DNA from 2 places in the Hominenteromicrobium sp. genome. Region 1 is predicted to be linked to the other one. Evidence: a T-box and tRNA genes for the amino acid it is inferred to sense, from the RefSeq annotation. Region 1 holds a T-box; the other holds one or more tRNA genes.
The links. A T-box is a leader RNA that pairs with one kind of tRNA and senses whether it is charged. The one in region 1 lies ahead of tyrS (tyrosine--tRNA ligase), so its partner is inferred to be a tRNA-Tyr.

Region 1 (15,313 bases):
TGTTGTGTGCCGCCGCGCTCCTGGTAGGCGGATGGCAGGGGATAAACTATCTGCCGGACAATACTGCACCTATAGAAGACGCTGTAGCATATCGCATGTATGTAGACGGTACATTTTATTATTCGGCAAGCTATTCTCCGGAAAAATACACGAAAACTGTAATTCCCGGCAAACTGCGCCCCGAATTCTTAGCACAAGTGAACGAAACGCCGGAAGATTTATATGTTTTAGATTTTGGCACGGCGATTCAGACGCTGTACTATGATTTTAGTGTGTTTAAAAGCAGCCGAGCCTGCTTTCCGAAAAATGTATTGTTTTTGAGTGGTGTGACGCAAAGCCACCCAAGTGTGCAGGACTACATTGAGTCCCTCGGCTTTGAAAATACGCTTGCAGCTCTGCCAAGCAAAAACGTCTATTACGTCAGCAATACGTCGTCTGAAACGCGTATTTTAACATTTTTTCATGAGCATGGCCATTCCGATATGCAGGTGACCGCCTGCGGCACTTTTGATGATTATACGCTCTGGAAGTATACGGAAACCGTTAACTGAAAATGAGGGGGCTAAAACTTGTTTACAAAAGCGGAAACGGCTCGGGTAAAAGGGATCGGTATACTTTTACTCCTGTTTCATCACTTGTTTTATAATGTGGATTTTGTTGAAAAGACAAAAATGGAGTTTCTTTTCTTGTCGGAAGATAGGATCCAACCAGTTGCCGTCATGGCGCGTGTATGCGTTTGGCTGTTCGTGTTTTTATCCGCGTACGGTTTATCTCTGCAATACCAAAAACGCGGGGGTGCAAATTCTGAAAGTACTTTACAATTTCTGATCCGACGTTGGTTTTCCTTGATGAAAGCTTTTTGGCCGGTCTATGTATTTGTATTTTTCGGGTATTGGATCGTTAGAGGCAATCCGATGCGTGTTTATGAAAACAGCGTGATTCGAATGATTGCGGATGTGTTTGCTGTTTCGGATTTTTTCCAAACCGGATTGCTCAGCGGCGTATGGTGGTATATGTGTCTGGCACAGATCATCGTGCTTCTGATCCCGCTGATAGACAGCCTGTGTGAACGGCTCGGAATGGCAGTGGTTCCGATTGGCTTTTTACTGCCTCAATTCATTCCCGATTCGATCCACTCCAAATATGGCGGCAGCTATTTGAATTATTTCTTAGTCATTCTTCTGGCAGCTGCATGTGCCAAGGGAGACGTGCTGAATAACTGATGTCTCGAAAAATGAAACACGGTAAATGGTCGGAAGTCGTGTTTGCGACGGTATTGTTCTTGGGCGCCGCGGGACTTTTGGTTTTGCGCTTTAGTATCTCGCAGAACGATCTGTGGCAAATCTGCGGTTTGCTCAGTGCGCTGGCTGCGTTTCTGATCATTGTTCTGGTTGGACGGTATTTTAAGGCGCACGTTATTTCTGCTCCTCTTGAGTTTTTAGGAAAACACTCAGGAAATATGTTTATGGTCCATGCTTTCTTTTACGGACCGTGTTCCGCTTTGGTTTTTTGGTCACATAATGCAATTTTGAGCTATTTTACGCTTTTGGTCATGAGTTTGGCCTTCTCCATCTCGATCGAAGCGATCAAAAAATGGTCAAAGTATAATAAACGGATGACAACGGTCACCAATTGGGTAACAAGTAAATTACATGCTTGATTTCTCAAAATAAAAATCCCCGAGTTCGCCTCGCAGTGCTCTGCAAATTGAACTCGGGGGTTCTTCTATCGCGTTTTATTTACTTCCCCAAAAATTCTCTCAACGCCGCATAGTCCACATTCTCCGGCTTCACTTGGTCGAAGAACGCAAGCAGCTTTTCGGCCAGCACGCGTTCGCCGCCGCTTTTTTACTTACTTCAAAACGACCTTATGGAAGACCTTTTTGCCTTTTTTGATGATGACATGGCCTTTTTCAAAATCGGCTGCGGTGCAGGTCTTGGCGATATCGGTGACCTTTACGTCGTCGACGGAAACACCGCCCTGCTGCACGAGGCGGCGGCCCTCACCCTTAGATGCAATGAGGCCGGCTTTCTGCATGAGGTCGAGAATGTTGATTGCGCCGTCGGTGAGGTCGGCTGCGGTGATCTCGGTGGTCGGCATGTTCTCGGAGTTTGCGCCGCTGCCGAACAGTGCACGTGCGGCTTCCTGTGCCTTCCGGGCTTCCTCAGCGCCATGTACCATCTGTGTAAGCTCGAACGCGAGGATCTCCTTTGCGCGGTTCAGCTGGCTGCCTTCCCAGCTTTCCATCTTTTCAATCTCGTCAAGCGGCAGGAACGTCAGCATCTTGATGCACTTCAAAACGTCGCTGTCGTCTACGTTTCTCCAGTACTGGTAGAAATCGAACGGGGAAGTTTTGTTCGGGTCAAGCCACACGGCGTTGCCGGCGGTTTTGCCCATCTTCTTGCCCTGAGAATCGGTGAGCAGGGTGATGGTCATGGCTGCGGCATCCTTGCCGAGTTTTCTGCGGATGAGCTCCGTGCCGCCGAGCATGTTGCTCCACTGGTCGTCGCCGCCGAACTGTAAATTGCAGCCGTACTTCTGGAACAAGGCGTAGAAGTCGTAGCTTTGCATGATCATGTAGTTGAACTCAAGGAAGGAGAGACCCTTTTCCATGCGCTGCTTATAGCACTCGGCGCGCAGCATGTTGTTGACAGAGAAGCATGCGCCCACTTCACGCAGGAGCTCGACGTAATTGAGCTTTAAGAGCCAATCGGCGTTATTGACCATGAGGGCCTTGCCGTCGGAGAAATCGATGAAGTTTTCCATCTGGCGCTTGAAGCAGGCGGCGTTGTGCTCGATGTCTTCCATCGTGAGCATCTTGCGCATGTCGGTGCGGCCGCTCGGGTCGCCGATCATCGTGGTGCCGCCGCCGATGAGGGCAATTGGCTTGTTGCCCGCCATCTGCAGGCGCTTCATTAAGGTCAGCGCCATGAAGTGACCAGCTGTAAGGCTGTCTGCGGTGCAGTCAAAGCCGATGTAGAACGTGGCTTCGCCGTTGTTGATAAGGTTGCGGATGCGCTCTTCGTCCGTGACCTGTGCAATGAGGCCGCGGGCCTGCAATTCTTCGTAAATACCCATGTTGTTTCGTTCCTTTCGATTTTCAGGTTTTGGGCTTTTGGGGCAATAAAAAAGCCCCCTTGATCTTCAAGGAGGGGAATTTTGAATATAAAAAAACACCCTCACTTGATCTATGAGGGCGAACACGTTTCGTTTTGTGGTTCGCGGTACCACCTCAGTTTATTTCAGGCTCACACCTGAAACCTCAACGGGTACAAACATACCCTTGCGCTGTAACGTGCGCACACGGACTTTTTTACTGGGAACCCGTTCAAAAAGACAGCTCCGGAATGTATTTCGGCGTTTTTTCGCACCTGCTTACACCACCCGCAGGCTCTCTGTGCCGATGAAAACGCGTACTTCTTTCTTTCACAGCCATTGTGCTTATTATAGTCGGCGCTTTTCGGTTTGTCAAGCACCGTTTTTGATTTTTTCTACGGCGGCTAAAAGCTGCGCCTTTTTTTCTTCGCTCGTCACCCAGCGCAGGAGCATTTTGGTCGTGAGGTTTTCGGGGAGATCAAGTGCTTTCAAAACGCCTTGGCGCAGTGTGGCGCTGTTTACGCCGCCGGTGAGACCGAGAGGCATGAGGTCTGCCGGGGTTAAGGGCTGAAAATCGGTTGTGCTGCCCTCAACGGAAGCGCCGGCTTCTTTTAAAATTTCCAGTAAAATTTCCGAGGAAATGCCCTCCACGCCGAGCTTGCCTTCTTTGGAAGGCGCCGCTTTGCGCTTTTCTTTGCCGTAAATATCCGGGATATACGCGTGGCGAATTTGATTTGACGGCACGAAAGACGTGATATACGCGCGGATCTGCCGGCCGGCGTTGTCACTGTCCGTCAAAATGACGATGCCGCGCTCTTTGGCGAGCTTGCGGATGAAATCGCGCTTTTCAGCATCCTTGTAGATGCCAAAGCCGTTCGTTGTGACGATGATAGCGTCGGTCAGCGCGGAAAGCTTGCTTTTGTCATACCGGCCCTCGACGATGAGGGCTTCGTTCATGTGGATCATAAGAGCTCCTTTAGGCCACGCTGCCGCGGTGCGCGACGTACAAAAGCTGGGCGAAAAGCTTTTCGAGTGCGATTCTGTCCATGTTTTCACCGCCCGAAAGCTTGATGGAAAGATCGCAGTTGAGTAAAAGCGAAAGGCATTCTCGCAGCATTTCGATAGAAAGGTCGCGCACGTCGCGCTCGGCATATTTTAATCTAAAATCGCGGCCGCGGTAATCGCCGTATTCCGTCGGCGCCATGGACGTTTTGCCCGCTTCGATCGCGGCGCGCACGCGGTACATGTCGATGTAAGCGCTGCTTAAAACGGCCAGAATCGTGTACGGTTCTTCGCGCTGGGCCATCAGTAGATCAAGCAGCGCATACGCTTTGCTGTAATCGCCGCGCACGAGGGCATTGCTCAAGAGAAACACGGTTGTTTCCATGTTTTTCGTGACCGTTTTTTCCACCTGCTCGGCGGTGATCTCGCCGCCGCCCGCAAAGGCGCAGAGCTTTGTCACTTCGTTTGTGAGGGCGTTTAAGTCGTTGCCGACGTACTGCACGATGCGCTCGGCAAGCTTGCGGGAGAGCAGGCAGTTTGCCTTTTCGGCCTCGCGGCAGACGTATTTTTCAAGCTCGTTGTCTTTCAGGCGCAGCGAGGGCAGGGAAAAGCCGCGCGTGTCGAGCTTCTTTAAAAACGTGCGCCACTTTGCGCTCTTTTTCGGATCAATCTCGAGCGTGGGCAGATAAAGAATAAGCACGGTCGTTTCGGGAATAGTATCGAGCAATTCGTAGAGCTTATCGAGCTCCGCGGTGTTCATGGCTTCCACGTTGAGGTCGGAGACCGTGACACACTTGCGCTCTGCCATAAACGGCATGGCGACAACGGCGTCCGCAATGCTGTCTACGGGCGCGTCGTGCGGGAATTCCTGAAAGTTGAATTCCGGGAAGTTGCCGTCCAGTTTTTTTAACAGGCGATTTAAATTTCGGCGCACGAGCAGCTTTTCGTCGCCGTACAAAAAGTAAAGGCTGCCGATTTGCTCTTTTGCAATCTGCTCCTTGAGTTTGGTTTCCGTAATCTCGGGCATAGTGTTTTCCTTTCGTTGCGGCTTAGCCGCCGTATACCGTGTACGTGCCGCGCTCGTCAAAATCGAGCCGGATGCTTTCGTGCTCCGTCATAAAGAGGTATGCGCCGGGCGAAAGCGAAGCTTCGGTATCCTCTATTATACCATTTGTTTTTAAAATCGTAAACGGGGCAGAGACTGCATTTTGCGGTTTTTCTGTCACCAAAATATCTGTGTCGTGGGAAAGCGACGTGCTGCGTTTCGTTTCAAGGTAAATTTCCGTGCCGTTTACGGTGACCGTGACGGTCTCGCCGCTGTCCGTGACCGTGAAGCTGCCGGAGGGAAGCACGCCGACATAACTGAAATCGTAAAACGCAGCGTTTTCCGCAGGGTAATATACGGTGTCCGGCACGAGAATCTGCTTGACCTCGAAAAGCTGTGCAAGCTTTTCGGCGCAGCGGATGCTTTTTTCATCAGGCTGCACGAGTAAAAGGGTGATCTGTTCCGCACCGTTCGCGCGCAGGGCGGTCTCAACGGAAGCGGCATTTCCGCTGCACCCGAGCACCTCGGCGGAGGTGTTTGTGATAATCGCCGTGCAGGCGGCGTAATCGGTGCGGAAAACGACAAGGCGTGCGGCGCTTTGGCTCAAAAGCGCGTTTGCACTCATGCCGCAAAGCAGGATACACACCGTTAAAACGCATGGCAGCGCTTTATTTTTGCGGCGGTAGAGAAGCACGGAAAGCGTGAAGAAAAGGACGCAGATTACGACGGTTACGGGCAGATATTTGCCGGAGATACGCAGCGTACCGGGAATGTGCTCTGCGATAAGCGTGATGATGAAATTCTGCGCCTTCACGCAAATGCCGCTTAAAAACACGAACGGTGCGGCGCACGGGGAGAGAACGGGGACGGCGAGCAGCAAGGCGGCGATAAGCCCGAACCGCAGCAGCCACGCGGAAATTTCCAACACCAAAAGCGATGTGAGCACCGAAACGAATTGCACTGTGCCGTATAAATAAAGCTGCAGCGGCGCAGTGAAAAGCACCGCCGAAAATGAGACGGAAAATGCAGAAACAAGCTTTGCAAGGTGCGCTTTCCGCTGCGGCTTGCGAATATTTTTCGTGATTGCTTTTGTGATGCGGGGCGCAAGCAGGATGATGCCGAGCGTCGCCGAAAACGAGAACAACAGGGAGACATCGCCCGCGCAGAACGGGTTTAATAAGCTCATGGTCAAAACGGCGACCGCAAGGGAGTTGAGCGGTTCCGCCTGGCGACCGAGAAGAATGCCGAAAAGCAAAATGAGCTGCATAATGCCGCTGCGCACCACAGAGGCCGAAAGCCCCGAGACGAACATAAAAAGCAGCGTAAACACCGCGGAAACGAGCGCGGCCGGGCGGCGTTTCAGTCCGAGCAGACCCAGAAAACCGAGGGTGAACTGCGTTAAGATCGCCATGTGCATGCCGGATATGGCCAAAATGTGCGAAGCACCGGCCTTTTTGTAGGCGGAGATAAGCTCGGTTTCCATATCGTCCCGCAGGCCGAGCAGCATGGCGGAAAGCACAGAGCCTTCGACTTTGGGGTAGTTTTCCAAAATCAAATTGTGAAAATGCGTGCGGATTTGGTTTACATAATATGAAAACGGGCGCTTTTCGACAGGCGTGACCTGCACGGATTCGTAATCCGTGACATAGGCGGATAAGACCATGTTATCCGCAAGCCACGAGGTGCGCGGGGAGAGCCCGAGGCTGTCTTCAAACGCGAAGAACTTCGCTTCGCACGTGACCGTGTCGCCAATCTCTGCCGGGAAAGCCTCGCTGTGGGAGAGGCGTACCGAAAAATCGACATCCTGTACAGGCTCGTCGATGTGCGTCACATGCAGCTTGTAATAGAACCGCCCGTTGCTTTTCGTGAGGAACGACTCTACGTTTCCGGTGACGGTATATGTGCCGCCGTCATAGCGCTCTGTGGGCAGCACGAATAGATTCATTGCAACTGCAAACACCGCGAATGCGGCTGCGGTGGCGATGAGGGAAAGCACGAAATTCGGCCGTTGTCGATGCTGCTTAAACAGCAAAAGCAGAAAAACGGCGGCGAACAGCAAAACCGCCGAAACGGCGGCAAACGGCGCGCCGAAGAAAGAGGCGACAAACAGCGCCGCGAAAAAGGGGAAGCCGATGTGCACGGCCGGGCGGTCGATGTCGGGGTTCTCCATAAAAGCTCCTTACAGCAAAATTCTTACGATATCTTCGTAGCTTGCGGCTTCAAAGTTGGGCGGTATGGGAAGGGTGTTTGCTTTGCGATTAGGGTTATACCATAAGCTGTCTAAACCGGCGTTCTGCGCGCCTTTGATGTCTGCCGAAAGCGAATCGCCGATGACGAGACAGTTTTCGGTGCTCGCGCCCGGTATGTGCGCAAGGACATAATCAATATATTTTTTATCCGGCTTTGCCGCGCCAATCTTATCGGAAATAAAGCAGCCCTTCATAAAGGCCGTGACGCCGGAATTCTTGAGGCGTCCGGGCTGCGAGATCGGATTTCCGTTTGTGGTGATGTAGAGGTCGTAACGCTCTGAAAGCGCACGCAGCATATCTAAAGCGCCCGGCAGCGGCGTGCCGGTTTTCGCTATGCCGGAGACATATAGGTCTTGCAAAAAATCGATGCTGACCGGTGTGAGCCCCGCGACCTCGAAGAAATCGACGAAACGGTTGCGGTACAGCTCCGCTTTGGTGCAGAGCTTTTGCTCAAAACGCCGCCACCAGCTTTCGTTGCAGTCGTTATAAAGGCGCAGAATCTCTGCGCTGTATGGCTTTTGCTTTGCAAGCCCCGATTGCTCGTACATATATTGAAATGCGAGCGGCATGTCCTTTTCAAAATCGATGAGCGTCTGATCGGCATCAAACAGCAGATTTCTATATTTTGTGTTCATTAAAGTCTCCCTCAAAGCAAAAAAATCCGATAGAAAAGGACGATGTGCAGTACGATGAAAACGGGCATGGAGATCACAAATTTCAGGTGCTTTGTTTTGTGGCGGATACACAGCATGGCGATAAATTCGCCGAGTGCGCCGCCTGCCGCACCGAGCAAAAGGAGCGTGCGCTCCGGGACACGCCACTGCTTTTTCTGTGCGCGGCGCTTATCGGTAACGGTCAGGACTGCGGCTGTGATATTGATGATACAATAATAGGTCAGCAGTGTGAACTGCACGGGTTCCAGTTTAAAATCCATCATATTTTCCTCGCTTGTCTCATACTTATGATTATCTTACCGCAAATCCGTTTGGCGGTCAAGGGAACGCAGAGAGAAAGGAAAAAGCGTATGATCGTAATTAAAAAGTATCATTATGTCATCGCGGTTTTAATTTTGGTTGCGGCCGTATTTCTGGCGATGAAAAGCGCGGCGGGACGGGAGAAAAACGCAGAGCCGCGTGCGGCGGAAAACTCCGTTGAAGTCGTATTCTCAAGCACTGCGCCGGAGCATGAGGATAGCAACGCCGCAGAAACGACCGCAAAAGCAGAAGAACCGCTTGTCGGCGTGTGGATTCCGTATATGGCGCTCGATGTGACGGAGAAGACCGAAGAAACGTTCAAGGAGAATTTTGATGCCAAGCTTGCGGCTGCGAAAAGCGTCGGCGCAAATGCGGTGTTTGTGCATGTACGGCCGTTTGCGGACAGCCTGTATCCCTCGGAGTACGAGTCGTGGTCGCACCTTTTGACCGATATGCAGGGGAAAGACCCCGGCTATGACCCAATGGAATACATGGTAAACGCCGCGCACGAGCAGAATATACAGTTTCACGCGTGGATCAACCCGCTGCGCATTGCGAGCACGACAATTCCGCCGGAGCTTGACGAAAATGGATTTTATATGCAAAATTATGTAAATCACCCGGAATATTTTATGGCGTACAACAGCGGCATTTATTATAACCCCGCAAGCGCGTATATCCGCAACCGCATTGCGGACGGCGCAGCGGAGATCGCCGAAAAATACGACGTGGACGGCATTCATTTTGACGACTATTTTTACCCCACGGACGACGAAAGCATCGACGCCGAGCAGTACACGGCGTATGTAAAAGAAACGGAAGAGCCGCTCACGCTGCACGAGTGGCGCACCGCGAATGTGAACGCGCTCATCGCCGCCGTGTACAGCCGTGTGAAGGAAGCGAATGAAAATGTGCAGTTCGGCATTTCGCCGCAGGGCAATTTAGAAAACAACGAGATGATCAATGCTGACGTGTACACGTGGTGTGCGCAGGCGGGGTATATCGATTACGTTTGCCCGCAGCTTTATTACAGCTTTGAAAATGAAGCGCTGCCGTTTGAAACGGCGCTCCAAAATTGGTGCGCATTAAAGCGCCTGCCAAGCATCAAACTGTATATCGGGCTTGCGGTGTATAAGGCGGGCACGGATGCGGACAACGGCACATGGCTCAACACGACCGACATGCTCGCAAAGCAGATCGACCGCGCAAAGGAAGCGGGTGCAGACGGCGTGGTGCTGTACGCCGTAGACCACCTGACAGGCGAAAACGCCAAAGCCGAAATGGCGAACGCCGTGCCGGAGCTGGAAAGGTTTAAAGAAGCACAACAGAATTGACAAATTATATAAAATATTCCACAGATTAAGAGAAAATATTGCGCCTTGCCATCACTTTTGATATACTGAAGCTGCGGCTGATGTATGAAAAGCGGTGCAGAATGTGTCCGTCCCGCATTTTGCGCCTGTCGCACGGGGCGATATTCGAAAACGTCCGACCTGTTTGTTTTAATGCGGAACGAGGACGGCTATAAAGCCTGTGTAACCTTTATACTCGGCGGCTGCGGCGCAGTTTGACGGCGCACTCAGCTTATATGCAAAGGAATACGAAAAAGCGGGGCTCAAACCGAATGTGTTTGACAGCATAGAGGCGTTTGAAAAAATGTACCTCGGTTGAGGTGGATTTCAAAAGGAGAACGCCTCATCATTACGAAGCGGGTATATTATACTTCGGGGGAAGAATTCACGGACATCGAGATCAATTTGAATACGGTCGAGGAGACCGCAGCTTCAGCCGGGTGCATCGAAAAGTGTTGCGCCCGGTTTTTTGTGCGCGCGTAAACTGAATTTTTTGTGAAAAAGCCGTCTTTGGCTTTAAAATTGAAAAAAGCTGTGCTATAATACGAATACGAAAGCATATTTATGCAACTATACCTTTTGAAAATTCGGTTTTAAACTATTTCAGGAAGGAAAATTTCAGAGATGAATAATCATTTTTTTGAACAGAAGGACTGCGGCTTGCAGGCGTTCTGGAGCAGCACGCCGCAGTTTAAAACGGCACGCGTTTCCGCACACCTTGTGCTGCCGCTTACCACGCCGGAAAATGCGGCTTTATATGCACTCGTCCCGAATATAATCTCCCGTGCGACGCGCGAATACCCCGATTACACGCAGTTCGGCAAGCGCCTTGCGGAGCTGTACGGCGCTTCGGTGCAGCCGGGTGTAACGCGTGTGGGCGATAACCAGATTTTAACGCTTGCCGCAGCCGGCATTGCGAACCCGTATGCGTTCGGCGGCGAAGATGTGCAGCAGGCGCTTTCCGAAATGCTGGAGAGCATTCTGTTCACGCCGCTGTGCGATGAAAACGGTCTGTTCCCGGAGGACGGTTTTTTGCAGGAACAGCGCCAGCTTTTGGAGACGCTTGACGCGGAATATAACGATAAGGCGACGTATGCCATGCAGCGCTGTGTGCAGACCATGTTTGCGGGCGAACCCGCAGGTGTGCCGCGCATCGGTACGCGCGAGGCGATCTTGAACGCGACCCGCGAGGGCGTGAAAGCGGCGTGGGAGTATGCCGTAAAGCACGCGCAGATCTGCCAGTTCACGATCGGCGACGGTGCGGACGACCGCTTTGCGCAGCAGCTTGTAAAGCGCCTCGGCATGCGCGACGCGGTGTCCATTGAAACAAAGCGCCACACAGCATCGGGAGACGTAAAGCGTGTGACGGAAGAAATGCCCGTTGTGCAGTCTAAGCTCGTCATGGGCTTTGCCATCGGCACCACGCCGGAAGAGCGCCTTGCGGCAAAGCTGATGTCCGTTGTGCTCGGCGGCACACCGAGCAGCAAGCTCTTTATGAACGTGCGCGAAAAGCAGAGCCTTTGCTACTACTGCGCCGCGCGCCACGATACGCCGAAGAACGTCATGCTCGTGCAGAGCGGCGTGGAAACGAAAGACCTCGACCGCACGGAAGAAGCGATTTTAAAAGAGCTCAACGATATGAAAAAGGGCAATATCACGGACGATGAGATTCTCTTTGCAAAGCTCGCCATGTGCAACAGCTACAACGCCGTGGCAGATTCCGCGGCATCCATGGAGACATGGTATCTCAGCGGCATGCTGCAGGGCAAGCTCCACACGCCGGAGGAATATGCGGAGTGTATCATGAACATCACGAAGGACGAGATCGTCAGCGCCGCCGAGCGCGTCACGCTCGATACGGTCTATAAGCTGAAAGGAGCGGCAAAATGAGCGCAGAAATGAAGAATACCCTTGTGGAAAGTAAACTTCTTCGGGACGGCTACCGCTGCGTCAAACACGCAAGCGGCCTGACCGTGTTTATATACCCGAAAGCGGAAATGCGCAGTACGTATGCGGTGTTTGGCACGCGCTACGGCTCCATCGATAAGGTCTTTAAACGCAGCGACGAGGATAAGGCAGAGACGACACCCGCGGGCATCGCGCATTTTTTGGAGCACAAGCTTTTTGAAAGCGAAGACGGCGACGCATTCGGCCGCTATGCCGAGATCGGCGCTTCCGCAAACGCGTATACGTCGTTTGAGACGACGCGCTACCTGTTCTCCTGCACGGAAAACGCAGAGCAGGCGCTGGAGATTTTGCTCGACTTCGTGCAGTCCCCGTATTTTACAAAGCAGACCGTTGAAAAAGAGCTCGGCATCATCGGCCAGGAAATCAAAATGTATGACGATGATCCGCAGTGGCGCATGATGTTCAGCCTGCTGCGCGCCATGTACCACACGCACCCGATCAAGGACGACATTGCGGGCACGGTGGAGAGCATTGCGGAAATCACCCCGGAGTACCTTTACCGCTGCTACAACACGTTCTATAACCTCAACAACATGGCACTGTGCGTCTGCGGCAACTGTACGGAGGAGGAAGTCCTCGCGCTGTGCGACAAAATGCTGAAAAAGAGCGAGCCCGTTGAGGTGGAACGCGTTTTTGAAGAGGAGCCCGATACCATCGTGCAGCCGCTCGTCGAAGAAAAGCTGCCTGTGGCGTGCCCTATGTTCCAGTTCGGCGTGAAAGAGGCCGTAACCGGTGCGCACCGCACGGAAAAAGACCTTGCCGTCACCGAGGTGCTGCTCGACATTATGGCGTCCGACAGTTCGCCGATGTTCCGCAAGCTCTTAGATGCGGGCCTTGTGAACGAAGCTTCCTTCAGCTACGAGTATTTTGAGGGCACGGGCTACGGTGCGCTGCTGTTCGGCGGCGAATCCGGCAACCCGGAGGCCGTGTGTGATGCCATCCGTGAGGAAATGGCACGTTTAAAGCGCGAAGGTGTCAAGGAGGAAGACGTGCGCCGCAGCGCGAAATCCCTTTACGGCGCGAATGTTTCCGGCCTCAATAGCCCGGATGTCATCGCGAACGCCGTGATGACCATGCACTTTAACGACCGCGAGCTGTTCCGCTACATTGAGTGCTTCTCCGAGATCACCGCGGAAGACGTGAACGCGCGCATTCAGACGCTGTTTGATATGGACAAAACGGCGGCTTCCATCATTCGTCCGTTGGACGAAGCTTAATCGAAAGGATATACAGTCATGACGCATCAAGTTCAGTTCCCGAATCTCGGAATTTCGGTGGAGGTCAATCCCATCGCGTTTCAGGTCGGTAATTTCACCATTTACTGGTATGGCATCATCATCGGCATCGGTTTCCTGCTGGCGGTGCTGTACGGTTTTTCCTCCTGCAAAAAAATGAATATCAATAAAGACCACCTGCTCGATGCCATCATCGCCGGCTTGCTTGGCGGCATCATCGGCGCGCGTCTTTACTACGTCATCTTCTACCCGGGCGACAAGTACATCACGAACCCGATGGAGATTTTCAACATCAAAGAGGGCGGCCTCGGCATTTACGGCGGCATTATCGGCGGCCTGCTGTGCGGCGGCATCGTCGCGAAGATCCGCAAGATGAACCTGTTCGCCGTGCTGGATGTCGCGTCTCTTGGCTATCTCATCGGTCAGGGTGTCGGTCGCTGGGGTAACTTTGTGAACCAAGAAGCTTTCGGCTGCGCGACCGACCTGCCGTGGGGCATGTACAGTGACCGTACCGCCGCAGAAGTGGTAGGCAATGTGCACCCGTGCTTCCTTTACGAATCGATTTTGTGCCTTTTAGGCTTTGTTTTACTGCATCTATTCACGCGCCACCTGCGCCGGTATGACGGCCAGACGTTCTTATTATACATCATCTGGTACGGCGTGACGCGCTTCTTCATTGAAGGTCTGCGCACAGACAGTCTGCTGTTGCCGGGTATCGATCTGCGCGTTTCGCAGGTGCTTGCTGCGGCTTCTGCACTCGTCGCTGTTGTTTTGCTCATCGTGTTCCGCAACTGCCATAAGCTTACGGGCTGCGGCAGCCGCAAGGCGATGGAAGCTGCCGGCCTGACAGTTGAAGACAAGGCGGAGAAGGTCGAGATTGACGACACTGCCGAAAGCACCATTTTCTCCGGCATGAGCGCCGAAGAAGCACAGGAGCACATGACAGTCGGCACCGGCGTAAAGAAAACTGCCGAGGCGGAAAATGAAAAAACGGAAGGAAATGCGGATGCGAACACTTCCGAAGAGCCGTCTGATGAAGCCGAAGAAGCGAATGAAACGGCAGAAGGGGAAAGCGAGGAGAAGAACGATGGCAGTGAGAATTGACGGCAAGGCCGTTGCGGCAAAGGTACGCGGCGAAATTGCCGAAGAAGTTGCCGCTTTAAAAAAGCAGGGCGTTCAGACCGGCATGGCGGTCGTGCTTGTCGGCGAAGACCCCGCGTCTAAAATCTATGTGCGTAACAAAGGCAAGGCCTGCGCCGAGACCGGCATTTACTCCGAGGAACACGTCCTGCCGGAAAACACCACGCAGGAGGAGCTTTTGGCGCTTATCGAAAAGCTGAACGCAGACCCGAAGATCAACGGCATATTGGTGCAGTCTCCGCTGCCGAAGCACTTGAACGAAGCACTCATCGTGGAGCATATCGATCCGAAAAAGGACGTGGACGCGTTCCACGCCGAAAATGTCGGCCGCATCATGATCGGCGATTTCGCGTTTTTGCCGTGTACGCCCGCGGGCATCATCGAGCTCATCCGCTCTACCGGCGTCACAATCGACGGCAAAAACTGCGTCGTCATCGGCCGCAGCAACATCGTCGGCAAGCCGATGGCTATGCTGCTTCTGCATGAAAACGGCACGGTGACGATCTGCCACAGTCACACGAAAAATTTGAAAGAGATCTGCAAAACGGCGGATATTCTCGTTGTCGCGGTCGGCAAGGCGAAATTTGTCACCGGCGATATGGTAAAGCCCGGTGCCGTGGTGATTGATGTCGGCATGAACCGCGATGAAAACGGCAAGCTGTGCGGCGATGTTGATTACGAAAGCGCCGAGGCGGTCGCCGGTTACCTTACGCCGGTGCCCGGCGGCGTAGGTCCCATGACCATCACAATGCTGATGAAAAACGCCGTAACGGCAGCAAAAATACAGAACGGACTGGTGTAAGTATGAGCAGATTGCTCAGTAAAATCAAGGCCCCGAACGATGTAAAAAAGCTTGCGGCAAACGAGCTGCCGGAGCTTTGCGATGAGATCAGGGAAGAGATCATCAGCACGGTGGCGGACAACGGCGGCCATCTTGCCTCCAATTTGGGCGTGGTGGAACTCACTGTGGCGCTGCACCGTGTGTTCACCTTGCCGGAGGATTGCATCGTGTGGGACGTGGGGCACCAGTCCTACGCGCACAAGCTTTTAACCGGCAGAGAAGAAGCGTTTTCCACGCTGCGCCGCGAGGACGGGCTTTCGGGCTTTCCGTCGAGAGAAGAAAGCGACTGCGACCCGTTTACAACGGGGCACAGCAGCGCGTCCATTTCTTCGGCGCTCGGCCTTTCCGTTGCAAAGGCACTTGCGGGTGACCCCGGCCATGTCATCGCCGTCATCGGCGACGGCGCGTTGA
Region 2 (15,313 bases), on a different contig from region 1:
AAGCTCATCAAGCACGATTTCACTTCCTACGACGTACTCGGCCGTTGGGGCTTTGAAATGGGCGACGAGCTCACGGACAGCGGTTGGCGCTTTGCGGACGAGACCCGCACGACGGCCGAAATTTTAATTGAATTATATAAACGCATCTTAGCTGCCGCGGGTGACGCCATGGTCATGGGCTGCAACTGCTTCGGCCACCTCGGCGCTGGGCTCATGCACCTCAACCGCACCGGCGATGACGTCAGCGGCAAGCTCTGGGCACGTACGCGCCGCATGGGCATGAACACATTGGCATTCACCGCGCCGATGCACGACCGCTTCTTCGCCATTGATGCCGACTGCGTACCGCTCACCGATGCCATCGACGAAACGCTCGGCATGCGCTGGCTGGAGCTTGTGGCAAAATGCGGCACACCCACGCTGCTCTCCGTTCCGGCTTCCTACTTAAATGGCGAGCGCAAAGCCATCATCCGCGACGCTTTCCGCCGCGCAAGTCAGCCCCAGCCCACCGCGCGCCCGCTCGATTGGCACGAGACCACCTGCCCCGCCGTGTGGAAGCTCGGCGAGGAAACGAAACACTTTGACTGGACAGAGCCGTGCGGCATCCTGACCGGCAGCGTATAAAGGACTTTTCATGAACAAATTAGACAGAACGGCTTTTTTGCCTGTTTCAAAAGAAGATATGGCGGTACGCGGCATCGAACAGCTCGATTTCGTGTACATCAGCGGCGATGCCTACGTCGACCACCCGTCGTTCGGCACGGCGATCATCTCCCGCATTCTCGAAGCAAACGGTTTCACGGTCGGCATTATCGCACAGCCGAACTGGCGCGACCCCGAAAGCGTGTGCACACTCGGCGAGCCAAAACTTGGCTTTCTCGTTTCCGCCGGCAATATGGATTCCATGGTGAACCACTATTCCGTCGCCAAAAAGCGCCGCCGCAGCGACTTTTTCTCCCCCGGCGGCAAAATGGGCCTGCGCCCGGATTACGCCGTCATCGTATATTCCAACCTCATCCGCCGCACGTTTAAGAAAACGCCCATCATCATCGGCGGCATCGAGGCCAGCCTGCGCCGCCTTGCGCATTATGATTACTGGTCGGACAAAATGAAGCGCTCCGTCCTGCTCGATTCCGGCGCGGATATCATTTCCTATGGCATGGGCGAGCGCTCCATCGTCGAGATTGCCGAAGCCCTGCGCAGCGGCATCCCCGTGCAGGAGCTCACGTTCATCCGCGGTACCGTGTATAAAACGCACATCGCGCCCGACGGCGACGACGTGCTCCACCTTCCCGGCTTCGATAAGATTTCCACCAGTAAAGAGCTGTACGCGAAAAGCTTTTACAATCAGTATCTCAACACCGACCCGTTCACGGCGAAAACGCTCGTCGAGCCCTACCCGGACGATCACCTGTTCGTCGTGCAGAATCCTCCGCAGATGCCGCTTTCGACCGAAGAAATGGATGACACCTACGCCCTGCCCTATACGCGCACCTATCACCCGGATTACGAAGCCCTCGGCGGCATCCCCGCCATTGAAGAAGTGAAATTCAGTCTTGCCAGCTGCCGCGGGTGCTTCGGCGCATGCAGCTTCTGCGCGCTGACGTTCCACCAGGGCCGCATCATTCAGTCCCGCAGCCACGAATCGCTTTTGGAAGAAGCGAAAAAAATGACCGAGGATCCCGATTTTAAAGGCTACATTCACGACGTCGGCGGCCCCACGGCAAACTTCCGCAAGCCCGCCTGCAAAAAGCAGATGAAGGTCGGCGTGTGTAAAAACCGCCAATGCCTGTTCCCGGAGCCATGCCCCAACATGGAGATTGACCACACGGATTACGTTTCCCTCCTGCGCAAGCTGCGCGCATTGCCCAAAGTGAAAAAGGTCTTTGTGCGCTCCGGCATTCGGTTCGATTACCTCATCAATGACAAAGACGAAACGTTCTTCCGCGAGCTTGTTAAATACCACGTCAGCGGCCAGCTCAAAGTCGCACCGGAGCATATTTCCGACGGCGTGCTGCGCATGATGGGTAAGCCGCAGAATTCTGTCTACCGCCGCTTCGTCAAGCGCTACAAAGAGCTGAACGAAGAAATGCACCTCAACCAGTACCTCGTGCCGTACCTCATGTCCTCGCATCCCGGCTCCACCTTACAGGACGCCGTAAAGCTCGCGGAATATCTGCGCGACCTCGGCTATATGCCGGAGCAGGTGCAGGACTTCTACCCCACCCCGTCCACGATCTCGACCTGCATGTACTACACGGGGCTCGATCCGCGCACAATGAAGCCTGTATACGTCGCGCGAGACCCGCACGAAAAAGCGATGCAGCGCGCGCTCATCCAGTACCGTGACCCGAAAAATTACGACCTCGTCACGGAAGCGCTCATCAAAGCGAATCGCCGCGACCTCATTGGCACAGGCAAAAACTGCCTTTTGCGCCCCCGCCACGGTGATACCCGTTTTGCTCTCCCAAAGCCCGCCGCAAACAGCAATAAACCGTTTGACGGTAAAAACAAAAACGGCGCAAAGCACGGCAGAACGAGTCAACCGCCGGCGCCCCAAAGCCGCCGTTGGACAGGCGAGCTGCCTAAAAAGCGCGGCAAACGATAATGTAAGACAGCAAAAAGCTCTGCACCGAATTTCAGGTGCAGAGCTTTTGTCATTGCTTTATAATTTAATACAAACCCGGCTTGCAGAGAATCTCGTGAATTTTCGTGTCAAGGCAGTCTGCCGTATACGCCGGCGTGATGATACACGCGGTGTCCGCACCACGCGCCGAGCCGCCCACACAGACAACCGGCTTATTAAACTCAATCGCGCCGTTATCCAGCGCCATCATGGCGATCTCCACGCAAACCTTCGTGCCCTGTCCGAACATGCGCAGCGTGTGCGCCATAATCTCCACCGGGTACGCGCCGCTGAATTTACGACTGATGCCGCGTTCCGCACCGCTCAAAGCGTGCGCGGCATGAATGATATGCACACCGGCTGCGGTCAACTCCGCGCGCCGCTCGTCCGTCATGGTGTTCACGCCCTGCTTCGGGTAGCCGTACGCCTGCCCCACCATAACCATCGGCACATTTGTCCCGAGCTCTTCCTGCATTTTGATGAGTTCTATAAGCGTGTCGCCCGCGCTCGAAGCCACCACAAGCGTCGTTCCGCCCTCCTTCGCAGCGTTTAAAGCAATGTGCAGCGTCTCCAAAGTATTCTCTTTGCCTTTATTTTCAAAAATCATTTTTATTCACCTCGTCAGTCATTTCGGGTCTTCCAAAATCGCGTAGCTCACAAATGCAAACCGCATGCTGTCTCCGGCCCAGGAGTTCACGTTGATCGAACCTTGCCCGCCAAACAGCGACAGAATTTTGTGCTGATTTTCGCCGTCCGCATCCATCAGCCACAGCTCCACCGACATGTTTGGCAGGTGCTCGTGCGGCTCCAGCTGCTCCGGGCCGTAGGAAATATAGACCACCCGTTTTCCGTCCGGTGATACATGCGGGAACCAGTTGTTCCGCCGGTTTTCGGTGATCTGCGTCTGCTCGCCGCCGTCCCGCTCCATGCGCCAAACCTGCATCAAGCCGGAGTTTGCAGCGTTATACCAAATGTACTTTCCGTCCGGGGAATACTCCGGGCCGTCGTTAAAGCCACCCTTTGTCAGTCGCTTTTCCGCGCCGCCGTTCACCGGGATCGTGTACACGTCCACTTCCTGCCTGCCGTCGATGTCGCGGAAAGCGCAGCAAGCTTTTCCAAAACCTCGCCCTGCATGTTGTTGAGCGGGCCGTAAAGCTGCACACCAAATTTCATGCTTTCAACTCCCCCAGATTATAATGGAATCTTACGCCTCCGGCGTGTGGTCGTATTCAAATCCGCACTTCGAGAGCCATTCCTTCGCCATCAGCGTCGCGCCGATCTGGTTCGGGTGCACGCGGTCCCATGCGATGAGCGAAGAGTGTTTATACTGCAAAAACTTGTCATACACCGCTTGGAAGTTTACAAAACGGCAGCCGTATTCCTCGGCAAGACGCTCGCAGATGCCCACATATTCCTGCATTCTGGCACGCATAAAGTCGCTCTTGTTCGTCTCCATGTAGTACGGCGTGCAGACGATAACGCCCTTCGCAACCATTTTCGCCTGTTCAATCATCGTGCGCAGGTTTTCTTCATATTCCACCGGGTCGACCGCCTGATCGGTGAGCGCCGGAGAATCAAACTGCCGCCACACATCATTGATGCCGATGCAGATAGACACCCACTGCGGGTTCAAGGAAAGCACGTCGCGCTCATAGCGCGCAAGCAGGTCTTTCGACGTATTGCCGCTGATGCCGGAGTTCGTAAAACGAATGCTCAGCTCCGGGTAAGTCGCCGTCACAAGGCTCTCGATGACGCGCGGATAGCCGTGACCCATGTTGTCAAACAAGCCCTCGCCCACCGGCTGTGCGCTGCCCATATCCGTTACGGAATCCCCTGCAAAAATAATGCGATCCATATTTTCAAAAATCATGGTAAACTCCCCCTAAAAGAGTAAATTTCTGGTTATATTATAATCGGATTTCTACAATATTACAAGGGCACTGTGCAAAATACCTACCACGTTGACAAAGGCCCGCAGCTGACGCAAAATGTGAAATGAAATAAATCTCACGCGCCGCAGCGCATTTCACAACAACCGTAGGTTGTTTTTTCACTATACCGAAGGTATATTTCACAAATCCCGAAGGAATTTATTTCACAGAAAAAAGGACTTTGCAAAATGCAAAGTCCTTTTTTCTGGTGGAGGAGGGTGGATTCGAACCACCGAAGCAAGAAGCAGCAGATTTACAGTCTGTCCCCTTTGGCCACTCGGGAACTCCTCCATATACAGAGCTGCGTAAACGCAAACTCATATTATAAAAACAGAAACAAGTTCTGTTTATTGCTGCCAAGCAAAACACTCGGAAACAATATATAGAAACGAAAACAAAATGTTCTCGATTTTAATCAACTGGAGCTGGCGAACGGACGAAGCCGCTTGCGCGTCTTCACGGCTTACAGCATAGCTGCTACGCCGCTTCCGGCTAAAAACTTTCCACCGGAAAGTTTTCTTAACGCCGAAACCCTTTCAGGGTTCGAGTCCGTACCGAACTCAATAAATATATAGAAAAGCGAAAACAAAATGTTCTCAGTTTTAATCAATTGGAGCTGGTGAACGGACTCGAACCCCTGACCTGCTGATTACAAATCAGCTGCTCTACCAACTGAGCTACACCAGCGCATAGCGCGTAAAAACGCGCTTGGTGACCCATCGGAGATTCGAACTCCGGACACCTTGATTAAAAGTCAAGTGCTCTGCCAACTGAGCTAATGAGTCATACAGCTTTAATATTATAGCAATTTCGCGCCGTTCTGTCAACTCTAAAATGAAAAAATTTGAAAATTTCCTTTTTCTCCGCAAAACCGCAGAAACATAAGGAAACTGCCCGGCAAAAGCCGGGCCTTCCCATCAAAATTATTTGTGCTCCGTAAAGAAATCATTCACAATGTCGCTCACGTCATAGTGCACAAACGGGCCCAAACCGCTGTTGACATCGATTGTATATCGGCAATCGGTTTCCGTATAGGCGTCGATAAAGTAGTTTTCTACGATCTCAATGTAATTTTTCACACCGTCTCTTTCAGCGGCTTCATCATCTGTGCGCACATAGACGCTCTCGTCAGACAAAAGATATATGAAGACAAGCTCTCTTGTCTGACCCGGCTCCAACAGAATATTCCCGGTCTTGTTCGGGTCTTCCGCATTCATCGGAACTTCTGCAATGCCGTTAATCAGCTCTCGCTTGTCGGTCGTGCACTCGGATATATCCAAAGGGCAGCCGTCTGTGTCATACTGTCCCATGGCGTATTCCCCGGAAAGGAATCCCGTCGCTTCATCTCCGGTGTTCTCAAAGCCGATTGTGACATACGCAAACGCATAATGCGGCGAAGAAAGCGTGCCGTCTTCGTTCAGCTCGCAGGTCTCCAGCCACGGGTAACCACCATTTATCCACCACGGAACAAAGCAGTCGTTATCCGCTGGCGTAAGACCATATTCAAGTTTATTGGACATATGCACGTCTTTGATCGTGGCTTTCACATTTTTACCGCCGTAAATGCTCGATGCAGAAAAGTACGGGTCATTCTCTGCATCAAAACTGCCGTCGCCGTTTTCAATTGAAATGCTCCCGTCTTCCGTGCGAACGATTTTCGGTATCTTGGAGAAATCCAGTTTTTCATCCGCTGTAAAATGCGATTCAAATTCTTCTTTCGCAGAAGATACCTCCGCCGTTTCAGATACTTCGGAGATTTCGGGATTTCCAGAGATCTCCGGCACCTCCGCTTTGCTTTCTTCCGAAACTACTGCTTCATTCCCCGGTGCCTCCGTGACCTCCACGCCGCCGGAGATCGCCTCCGCCTGCACGCGCGGCAAATTTGCAACGCCAAAGGCCACGCCGCTGACGCACGCAACTGCCAACACACCACACCAGATTTTCGTCCTTAACGTCCGTTTCATAACCAATACTCCTTTCGGTTTTGTGTAACCTTCCTACGCCCAGAGCATACCACACCCGCCCCGCTGTTTCAATATAAACCGTACCGTTTTTGCAGTTCCTTTGCAATACTTTTGCAAGTTTTGCCGCACACAGAAAAAGAGCCCCGTAAAACGCGAGGCCCATAAACCTTTATATTTTATCTATCAATCTTTTCCATCACTTCCGTGAGGCTCAACCCGTTTTTCTCGGCGAGCGCCGCCAGGTCATCGTGCTCAAACTTCGCGCGCCGCACGCCGTAGCCGGAAGACACCTTGCGGCGCACCGGACCGAGGGCGGTCTCCACCGTCTCCTCCGTGCGGGTCAGCACATAGCGGCGGCACAGCGTCTCGCGGATGCCGATGGTCGCCGTGTGTTTGAAAATCGCCTGCACAACGGCCTCCTTCTGCGCCTCGCGGCACAGCACCGTCAGCAGCGTGCCGGGGCGGTTTTTCTTCATCATAACGGCGGTTGTGAAGACCTCCACCGCGCCCGCCTCGCGAATCTTCTCCGCCGCAAAGCCAATCGTCTCGGCGGTCATATCGTCGATGTTGCAGTTCAGCTCGTAAACGGAGTCCGCGCCGTCGCCGGTTTCGCCCAGCATCGCGCGCACGCAGTTTGCCACTTCAAAGTCCTTCTTGCCCATGCCGTAACCCACGCGCTGCACGCGCATAACCGGCATATCGCCGAACGCTGCCGCAAAGTGCTTCAGCAAAGCCGCGCCCGTCGGCGTGCAGAGCTCACCCTGAATGCGCCCGCCGTAGATCGGCACGTCGCACAAAATATACGCCGTAGCCGGGGCCGGAACAGGCAGCACACCGTGTGCACAGCGCACCTTTCCCGCGCCTACATGCACCGGTGACGCAACAATCTTCTCCGGCGCAAGCTTGCGGATGAGCAAGCACGCCGCCGTAATGTCCGCCACCGCGTCCATTGTGCCGACTTCATGGAAGTGGATCTCCGAAATCGGCATGCCATGCGCATGGCTCTCCGCTTCCGCGATGAGCTTATACACCGCAATCACGTCTGCACGCACCGCATTCGCCAACGGCAGATGCCCGATGATATGCTCGATATCCGCCATGCTGCTGTGGTGGTGATGCCCGTGGTCGTGTTCATGCTCATGCGTATGTTCGTGATCGTGCTCGTGGTGATGCTCATGTTCATGAGAATGTTCATGTTCGTGTACATGGTCGTGAGCGTGATGTTCGTGGTCGTGCACGTCAGCGCTTTCTTCCTCCTCGCCGTTCACCGTAACGGAAAGATGCGTGCCGTTGATGCCGCATTTCGTGCTCACTTCCGCCTTAAATTCCACACCGGGGATACCGAGCGCGTTCAGCTCGTTGAGCACTGCCCGTTTGTCGTCAAACAGTTCTAAAAGCGCCGCCGAAAGCATGTCGCCCGCCGCACCCATGCCGCAGTCAAAATACAAAGTCTTCATGCAGATTCCTCCTAAAATCAAAAAGGCGCACGAACCTCATACAGTCCGCGCGCCTCCGCTGGCATAATTTAATCCTATAAAAACAAGATTCGGCGCTCCAACGCCCCCGCAGCTTCCTGCCGCAATAAATACAGTATACCGCCCCAAAGCGATGATGTCAAGCCAAACCAGAACCGCAAAGTCTTTCCCCCGCGAAAAAACACAAATTTTCGCAAAAACAGGGTTGACTTTTGCGTACCGATGTATTATAATAACGATTGTCTCAAGCGAGCAGTGTGTTCGTCTTGCAACAAACGGGTTTCCCGTTTTTATAATATGAGTTTGCGTTTACGCAGCTCTGTATATGGAGGAGTTCCCGAGTGGCCAAAGGGGACAGACTGTAAATCTGCTGCTTCTAGCTTCGGTGGTTCGAATCCACCCTCCTCCACCATCTGGGGTGGACACTTTAGATGTCCACCCCGTTTTTGTCAGTATTCATGCGGGTTTGCGGGCTTTTTAGAGCGCAAAATCCAAAATGATTTTCCATAGATGCCTTTTCCATAAAATGGCAATATCAAGATTTTTCGTGAGCAGATGCGGGGCTTCCGCCTGAAAATTCAGGCCGGAGGCCCCGCTTTTTTGCGTTTACCACCCTTTTTTCCCGTTGTCGGAAATGCAGAAGTTTCCGGCAGTTTCATAGATAGATTGACGAATCCCTAAAACGGGCCAATTTTAAGCCCTCAAGATACAAGGGGGTAGTGCGCCCTTTTTTAGAACCTCTCCGGCAGGCCGCCGGGGAGGTTTTTCGCAGCGATTTTTCGCTTTCCCCCTCTCCCACACCCTCACCCCCTAATTACTTACCAGCTGGGAAAGAACAAGCATTTCTTTCCAGCAAGCATACTCTAAGCCCCCAAACAAAGCCCTCAAGTTTTCAACAACCGTCAAGAAAGGATGAGCAAAACCATGAACATCGGCATAGACCACGGCTATTACGCCATCAAAACCCGGCATTTTTCTTTCCCAGCCGGTATCTCAGAATATTCCCACGAGCCCTACACCCTGCAGAACACGCTGGAGTACGGCGGGAAGTTTTTCGTGTGCGGGACGGGCAGGCAGCCCATCCTGCGAAACAAGATGGAGAACGACAACTACTACCTGCTTACCCTTGCCGCTATCGCCAAAGAGATTAAACAGCGCGGAGAAAAGGCTGAGTGTTCCGTAAACCTCGCAGCAGGGCTGCCTCTGGCCGGATTTGGCCGTGAGAAAAAGCCCTTCCGGGAATACCTTCTGCGTTCTTCCCAGCCGGTGTGCTTCAAATTTGAGGGAATCCCCTACAAAGTAACCATCGAGGATGTGAAACTGTTCCCACAGGGGTATTCCGCCATCGCCATCCATCCTGAACTTATCCAAAACGAACCTTCTGTTCTGCTCATGGATATCGGCGGCTGGACGGTGGATCTCATGCGGCTGGACAACGGCGTCCCGAACGCTTCAACCTGCCGCAGCTTGGAGCTCGGCATGATCCGTTGCATCGACGAAACGAAAGAACAGATCCGCCGGGATGTAGGGCTGTCCGTTACCGACGCCCAAGTAGAGCGCGTGCTGGCTGGAAAAGCCTGCAGCATGGACGAGGACGCCCGAAGCATCATCCAAAAGCAGGGCCGCCTCTACACCGAACGGCTTCTCTCGGCAGCCATGGAATCGGGGTTTGACCTGAAAGCCATCCCGGTAATCATGCTGGGCGGGGGCGCGGCAGTGGTTAAAGGCAACGTGAGCGAACAGGACGGCCTGTGCCGGGCTTTTGCCCTGATAGACGACCGTGTGAACGCCGAAGGATTCGAGCGGATTTTGGGGCATTTGTCGGGCGGTGTGAGCAAGGGATGAACAGGCCCCTATTCGGTTTCCGCCCCAACCTCCAGAATAAACGCCACCGCAGGGCTTGGGAAATCCTGCAGGCTGTGCCGGACGGGCAGAAAAACGCCTTTCTGGTGCAGGCTATTTTGGAGAGCCAAGAAAAGGAAACCTTTGAAACTACCCTGCGGCGGGTACTGCGGGAAGAACTTCAAGCTGTCCCTTCCCAGCCTGTGAAGCAGCCGGAGGAAGCCATCCCGCAGGAGATGATGGGCTTCCTCGGTTCCTTGCTGGGAGAAGATTAACTCTGTTTAAAACGAAAGGAACCGACTTATGAGAAAAGAAATCTACAAAATCAAAAACCCCAAGCATATTGTGTTTGGCGATCCCCTGTATTTCGAGGATTTCAAAGGGGCCGAGCTCAAACGCCTCACCGTGGATTACAAACCGCCCAAATCCTTCGATGCGGCCCGGCTTGTCCTGCTGGAGAAGCCGAATGAGAAATACCCCGAATACACAGACCGGACAATGACGCTTTACCTTGCCCCAAGGCAGACCATAGACATTTATGCCGATGAGAAGATCTACGCCTTCCAAAAAATAGATGGCAAATCCATCGGCGTAGATACCGCCCGCTATTACCTCAGCATTGACGGGCGCGACGATATAATCAGGACCGGCGCGGATGGCTGGTGGGGCAGCTTTGAGGAATACTATCGGGAAAACGGAAAAGGCCGCATTTCAGACGCCGTTGTCCTGACGGTTGCAATACCGGAAGAACAGGATTTTAACTGGATGAAGCAGATGGCCGGATATTTCTTTGAGGATATGCAGCCGGTCACCCCCAAAAAGCAAAAGAAAATGGATGGGCCAAGCCGCTGAAAACCCCAAACATAGCCCTTGTTGGTTGTGACGTTTGTCAGCCCTGCTTTGGCTGAAAGGTTGTTGCTCTTGGTGATAGCTTTATCAGGCGGGTTGCAGTATGCTTGTGTTGCCCGAAAGGGAAAGAAAAGAAAAAGGAGCGACAGAGCATGGAAACCAAGGGCATCACCTGCAAAATCCCATTAGACCTGCACAATCGCATCAGCGAGGAAATCAGGGAAACAGAAAGCACAATCAGCAAATTCATCGAAATGGTCATTATGGAGCACTATGAGAAAGGGGCTGTCAAAGTCATGGAAAAAGGAAGAACATTAGCATTTCAGGTGAGCGAGGAATTGTTCCAGAGGGTAAAGGAATACCTTGAAAACTACGAGAAAAACTACCACCGCCGCCTTACCCAAAAGGAATTCGTGATCAGTTTGATCGAACAGGCGCTGGAAGAAGCGGAAGAAGAATTCGAAGCCGCCAGAGCCGCCCAAGAGGAAGCACGGGCCAATCGGTTTAATCCTCTGACCGGATCATTTTATGGAGAAGCCGATGATACAGAAGCAGAAAATCCGGCAGAGAGTTTGGAAATCAACGAGGGCGAGGAAATCCCCGCAGAGGGAGATGACAGCGACGAGAACTGCCCCGACGAGGATGATGAGGACGTCATGCCGGAAAGCTGGGAGCAGGACGATGACGAGGAAGAAGAAGCCGAGCCTGCCGACGAATCCCCTGAAGATGAAGAAACCGAAGAATAACCTTACCAACAACACCCCCACAGGACTGAGGTACCGCCTCAGCCGCCTGCGGGGGTGTTTTCATATAGATTTCAGTTCACGAAAAAGGGGCGATGTCCATTGATTGTGCTTTAACGATTCATCAAATCCCTCAAAAGGAGCGTGATATAGAAAACCATACGATATATTGACCTGTTCTCCGGCATCGGCGGGTTCCGGGAAGGGCTCGCCCGCGCCGGAGGGTTTACCTGCGTAGGCCATTGCGAAATCGACGAAAAGGCAAACCAAAGCTATGAAGCCCTGTTCGATACAAAAGGAGAGTGGTTTTGTGAAGATATCCGAAAAGCCGATCCAAACGGCATCCCCGACTTCGACCTGCTGTGCGGCGGATTTCCCTGCCAGTCTTTTTCGATTGCTGGACACCGTGGAGGATTCGACGATCCAAGAGGTACCCTGTTCTTTGAAATTGCCCGGCTGACTGCGGCAAAAAGACCTGCGTATCTGCTGCTTGAAAATGTTCCCGGACTGCTTAACCATGACGGGGGCAGGACATTTGCGGCCATCCTCCATGCGCTGGACGGATTGGGGTATGGTCTGGAATGGCAGGTGCTCAACAGCAAGGATTTCGGAGTCCCCCAATCCCGAAAAAGGGTGTACCTTATCGGATATCTTAATAAAAGATGCAGAGGAAAAGTATTTCCTTTCACCGAAACAGCAGGCACATCTCTTATACAAATCCGCCCCGGCGCGCAGGGAGAGCGAGTCTACTCCCCGGAAGGGGTAAGCTGCACCCTCGCGGCGCAGACGGGCGGATTCGGCGGGAAAACCGGTTTGTATGAGGTGGGCCTGCCCATCAGGGAGAATACAAAAAAGGGGTACAAAATGGCGTATCCCGGCGACAGCATCAATCTGGCGTTTGCTCAGAAAAATACCCGGCGCGGCAGGGTTGGACGAAAAATCGCCCATACCCTCACCGCCAGCAGCGACCAAGGCACCTTGGAGCCGCTCAAGCGCATCCGCCGCCTGACGCCAAGGGAATGCCTGCGGCTGCAGGGATGGGCAGATGAACGGATTGATATCGTTTTGCCTCTCCAATCCGACGCCCAGCTATACAAGCAGGCAGGAAACGGCGTGACCGTTACAGTGGTGGAAGCCATCGGGAAACGGCTTGCCGCCGCCCATCGGGAGGTGACCGCCATCGATTGATTTAAAAGACCAATACTTCGGCTGCGAGATTGAGATGACGGGGCTAACCCGCCAGAAAGCAGCGGAAGCGGTGGCTTCCCTGTTCGGTACCATGGCCCGCCAGACACATGAATCCCGCACCTACGATCCGTGGGAGGTTATAGACAACGAGGGCAAAAAGTGGCGGTTTGTCTACGACTCCAGCATCCATGCTTCTCATCGGATCGGGCGGCAGCAGCTTCCCATAAGCGATGGCACCTACAAGGTGGAGATGAATTCCCCCAAGCTGGAATACAGCGAAATGGGAAAGCTGCAGGAGGTTGTCCGCGCCCTGCGCCATGCGGGGGCTGTCGTGAACGGAAGCTGCGGGATGCACGTCCATGTGGACGCCTCCAAGCATACCCCACAGAGCCTGAAAAACGCCCTCTCCATCATGTATTCCAAAGAGGACATCCTGTTCAAAGCCCTCAATGTCAATGAACACCGGGTGGAACGCTGGTGCCAGAAGGTGCGGGAACCCATGCTGGAAAAAATCCGCAAGCTTCCCACCAATACCACCATGGAACGCCTCAAGCGGGAATGGTACGGCGGGCGGGATGAAAGCTACGAACATTACAACTGGACGAGATATTACGCCCTGAACCTGCATTCGGTGTTCTATCGCAGCACCTTGGAATGGCGCTGTTTTGAAAGCACCCTCCATGCAGGAAAAGTCAGGGCAAATATCACGCTGGCGCTGGCCATCTCCGCGCTGGCCATCAACCAGAGCCGGACGGTGATGCGGAAAACCGAGATCAGCGAAAACCCCGCCTTTACCTTCCGCACCTTCCTTTTACGGCTGGGCCTCATCGGGCCGGAATACAAAAATGTGCGGGAACATCTGCTCTCGAACCTCCCCGGCGACCGGGCATGGCGGTATGACAAAGCCCAATACCCCAGCCTGCAAAACCGCCGAAACCAAGAACGATAACACTGGAGGTGATGAAAACCGAAAATTTCAAAAAGCCAACTGGTACACTGCTGTATTTTGCCTATGGAAGCAATATGAACCTAAACCAGATGGCCTTCCGCTGCCCCGATGCGGAAGTGGTGGATACCGTCCGGCTGGAAGGGTACCGCCTTGCCTTTTGCATGAACGGCGGCGGGAATGGCGTCGCCACTATCCTGCCGGAAGAAGGAAGCTATGTGGACGGTGTCCTCTGGCGGATCTCCGAACGGGATGAACGGCATCTGGACCATTACGAGGGCTTTCCCTACCTGTACGGGAAAGAACCTGTTGTGGTAATAGATCAGGATGGGATCAGGCATGAAATCATGGCTTACACCATGAACAGCCCGTACAAGGATACCCCCGCCATGCCCTCCAAAGCCTATCTGGAAGGAATCCTGAACGGCTGCCGGCAGAACGGGATCGAAACCGCCCCTGTTCTGGAAGCGGTCCGGCTCACTCAGAAGGAACTGCCAAAAAAAGAAATCCCCCATAAAAAACACCACCGCCGGAAACACGGCGAAGAACGATAATCTGAACACTGGCCCCCGTGGGATGGAGAATTTTCTCTCCATCCTGCGGGGGCCTTTTTGTATTTTACGAATAAGGAGAATCGCATGAAAAAACATCTAAAACGGCTGCTGTCCCTGATGATGGCGGTACTGCTCTGTATTGGCGTTATGCCAAGCAGCGCCTTTGCCGCCTCCTACGATTACGACGGGTACATCTCCATGATCGACCATAACACCAGAGGGTATTCCCTCAGTTCCAATCTTCCCGCCCCGTTTGGCGGCTACAGTTCCAATAAGTTCACCGAACTGCGGATCAACGACCTGAAAGCCTTCCGCACCGCCTACTGCATCCAGTTCAGTGTAGGCGTACACACGGGTATCGGTTATGACCAGTCGGACGATTACGCCGCTTTTACCGCCGAGCAGAAATCCATGATCAACACCGCCCTGACCTTGGGCTACAACGTGGAAACCGGAACAAAATACGGCGGCAGCGCCATCGACGAGTACATTGCCACCCAAATCCTCATCTGGCTGATTGCCCACGAGCAATTGGGGACCGGGTACGAAACGCAGATCGTCAATGAATTTACCGTCAACAGCCCCGCCGCGAAGCCCATCTTCTATCAGCTTCGGGAGAACGTCGTGAATTACCACACCATCCCGTCCTTTGCCACCGATGATCCAAGCGCGGTCGGGGCATATACCCACGCCCTCAAATACAACGAGAGCAATGGGAAAAACGAAACCACGCTGGTGGATGAGAACAATGTGCTGGGGAATTTCGCTGTCAGCTATCCGGGCGTGGATTTTTCCGTCAGTGGCAATGAACTGCACGTCTCCACCTCCGAAACCGAATTCGGTACCATTACCGCCGAAAAGCGGCTGCCTTCCTCTGTTCCCGGCGTGGTCACAGGCGGCACGAAATACTGGCTGCGGGACGAATACCAGAACGTGGTCACCTTCGATGTGGAAGGCTCCGCCGAGCCGGTGAAATGCTGCTTTTCCCTTGAAATCAAGGCAGGCGCCCTGCAGCTTGTGAAAACCTCCGAGGATGGCAAGGTCGAGGGAATCCCGTTCCACATCTCCGGCAACGGCGTCGAAAAAGACGTGGTAACGGGGCCGGATGGCACCATTAAGGTGGATAACCTCCAAGCTGGAAACTACACCGTAACCGAAAAGGCCCCGGACAAATACGTCCAGCCTGCTTCCCAGC

Region 2: it encodes a tRNA-Tyr, which carries the amino acid that the T-box ahead of tyrS (tyrosine--tRNA ligase) is inferred to sense. The anticodon was not compared.

What each region holds. Positions count from the first base shown of each region.
Region 1 covers NZ_JBKWAE010000006.1:91,277-106,589, reverse strand. The annotation lists gene ACLTX1_RS06480 (hypothetical protein) at 1-551, shown strand, start outside; gene ACLTX1_RS06475 (hypothetical protein) at 570-1,223, shown strand; gene ACLTX1_RS06470 (hypothetical protein) at 1,235-1,660, shown strand; gene tyrS (tyrosine--tRNA ligase) at 1,852-3,078, opposite strand; T-box leader at 3,190-3,439, opposite strand; gene ACLTX1_RS06460 (toprim domain-containing protein) at 3,469-4,062, opposite strand; gene holA (DNA polymerase III subunit delta) at 4,073-5,125, opposite strand; gene ACLTX1_RS06450 (ComEC/Rec2 family competence protein) at 5,148-7,313, opposite strand; gene ACLTX1_RS06445 (YjjG family noncanonical pyrimidine nucleotidase) at 7,323-8,027, opposite strand; gene ACLTX1_RS06440 (DUF1294 domain-containing protein) at 8,039-8,329, opposite strand; gene ACLTX1_RS06435 (glycoside hydrolase family 10 protein) at 8,417-9,700, shown strand; gene yfmF (EF-P 5-aminopentanol modification-associated protein YfmF) at 10,343-11,608, shown strand; gene yfmH (EF-P 5-aminopentanol modification-associated protein YfmH) at 11,605-12,903, shown strand; gene lgt (prolipoprotein diacylglyceryl transferase) at 12,922-14,025, shown strand; gene folD (bifunctional methylenetetrahydrofolate dehydrogenase/methenyltetrahydrofolate cyclohydrolase FolD) at 14,009-14,863, shown strand; gene dxs (1-deoxy-D-xylulose-5-phosphate synthase) at 14,866-15,313, shown strand, end outside.
Region 2 covers NZ_JBKWAE010000007.1:783-16,095, reverse strand. The annotation lists gene ACLTX1_RS06830 (glycoside hydrolase family 36 protein) at 1-624, shown strand, start outside; gene ACLTX1_RS06825 (YgiQ family radical SAM protein) at 635-2,608, shown strand; gene ACLTX1_RS06820 (hypothetical protein) at 2,673-3,233, opposite strand; gene ACLTX1_RS06815 (TolB family protein) at 3,252-3,692, opposite strand; gene ACLTX1_RS06810 (hypothetical protein) at 3,674-3,799, opposite strand; gene ACLTX1_RS06805 (SGNH/GDSL hydrolase family protein) at 3,831-4,496, opposite strand; tRNA gene ACLTX1_RS06800 (tRNA-Tyr) at 4,764-4,848, opposite strand; tRNA gene ACLTX1_RS06795 (tRNA-Thr) at 5,169-5,244, opposite strand; tRNA gene ACLTX1_RS06790 (tRNA-Lys) at 5,267-5,342, opposite strand; gene ACLTX1_RS06785 (hypothetical protein) at 5,481-6,521, opposite strand; gene larC (nickel pincer cofactor biosynthesis protein LarC) at 6,698-7,978, opposite strand; tRNA gene ACLTX1_RS06775 (tRNA-Tyr) at 8,324-8,408, shown strand; gene ACLTX1_RS06770 (ParM/StbA family protein) at 8,921-9,841, shown strand; gene ACLTX1_RS06765 (plasmid segregation centromere-binding protein ParR) at 9,838-10,113, shown strand; gene ACLTX1_RS06760 (hypothetical protein) at 10,142-10,690, shown strand; gene ACLTX1_RS06755 (hypothetical protein) at 10,840-11,433, shown strand; gene dcm (DNA (cytosine-5-)-methyltransferase) at 11,590-12,618, shown strand; gene ACLTX1_RS06745 (amidoligase family protein) at 12,614-13,567, shown strand; gene ACLTX1_RS06740 (gamma-glutamylcyclotransferase) at 13,579-14,118, shown strand; gene ACLTX1_RS06735 (collagen binding domain-containing protein) at 14,176-15,313, shown strand, end outside.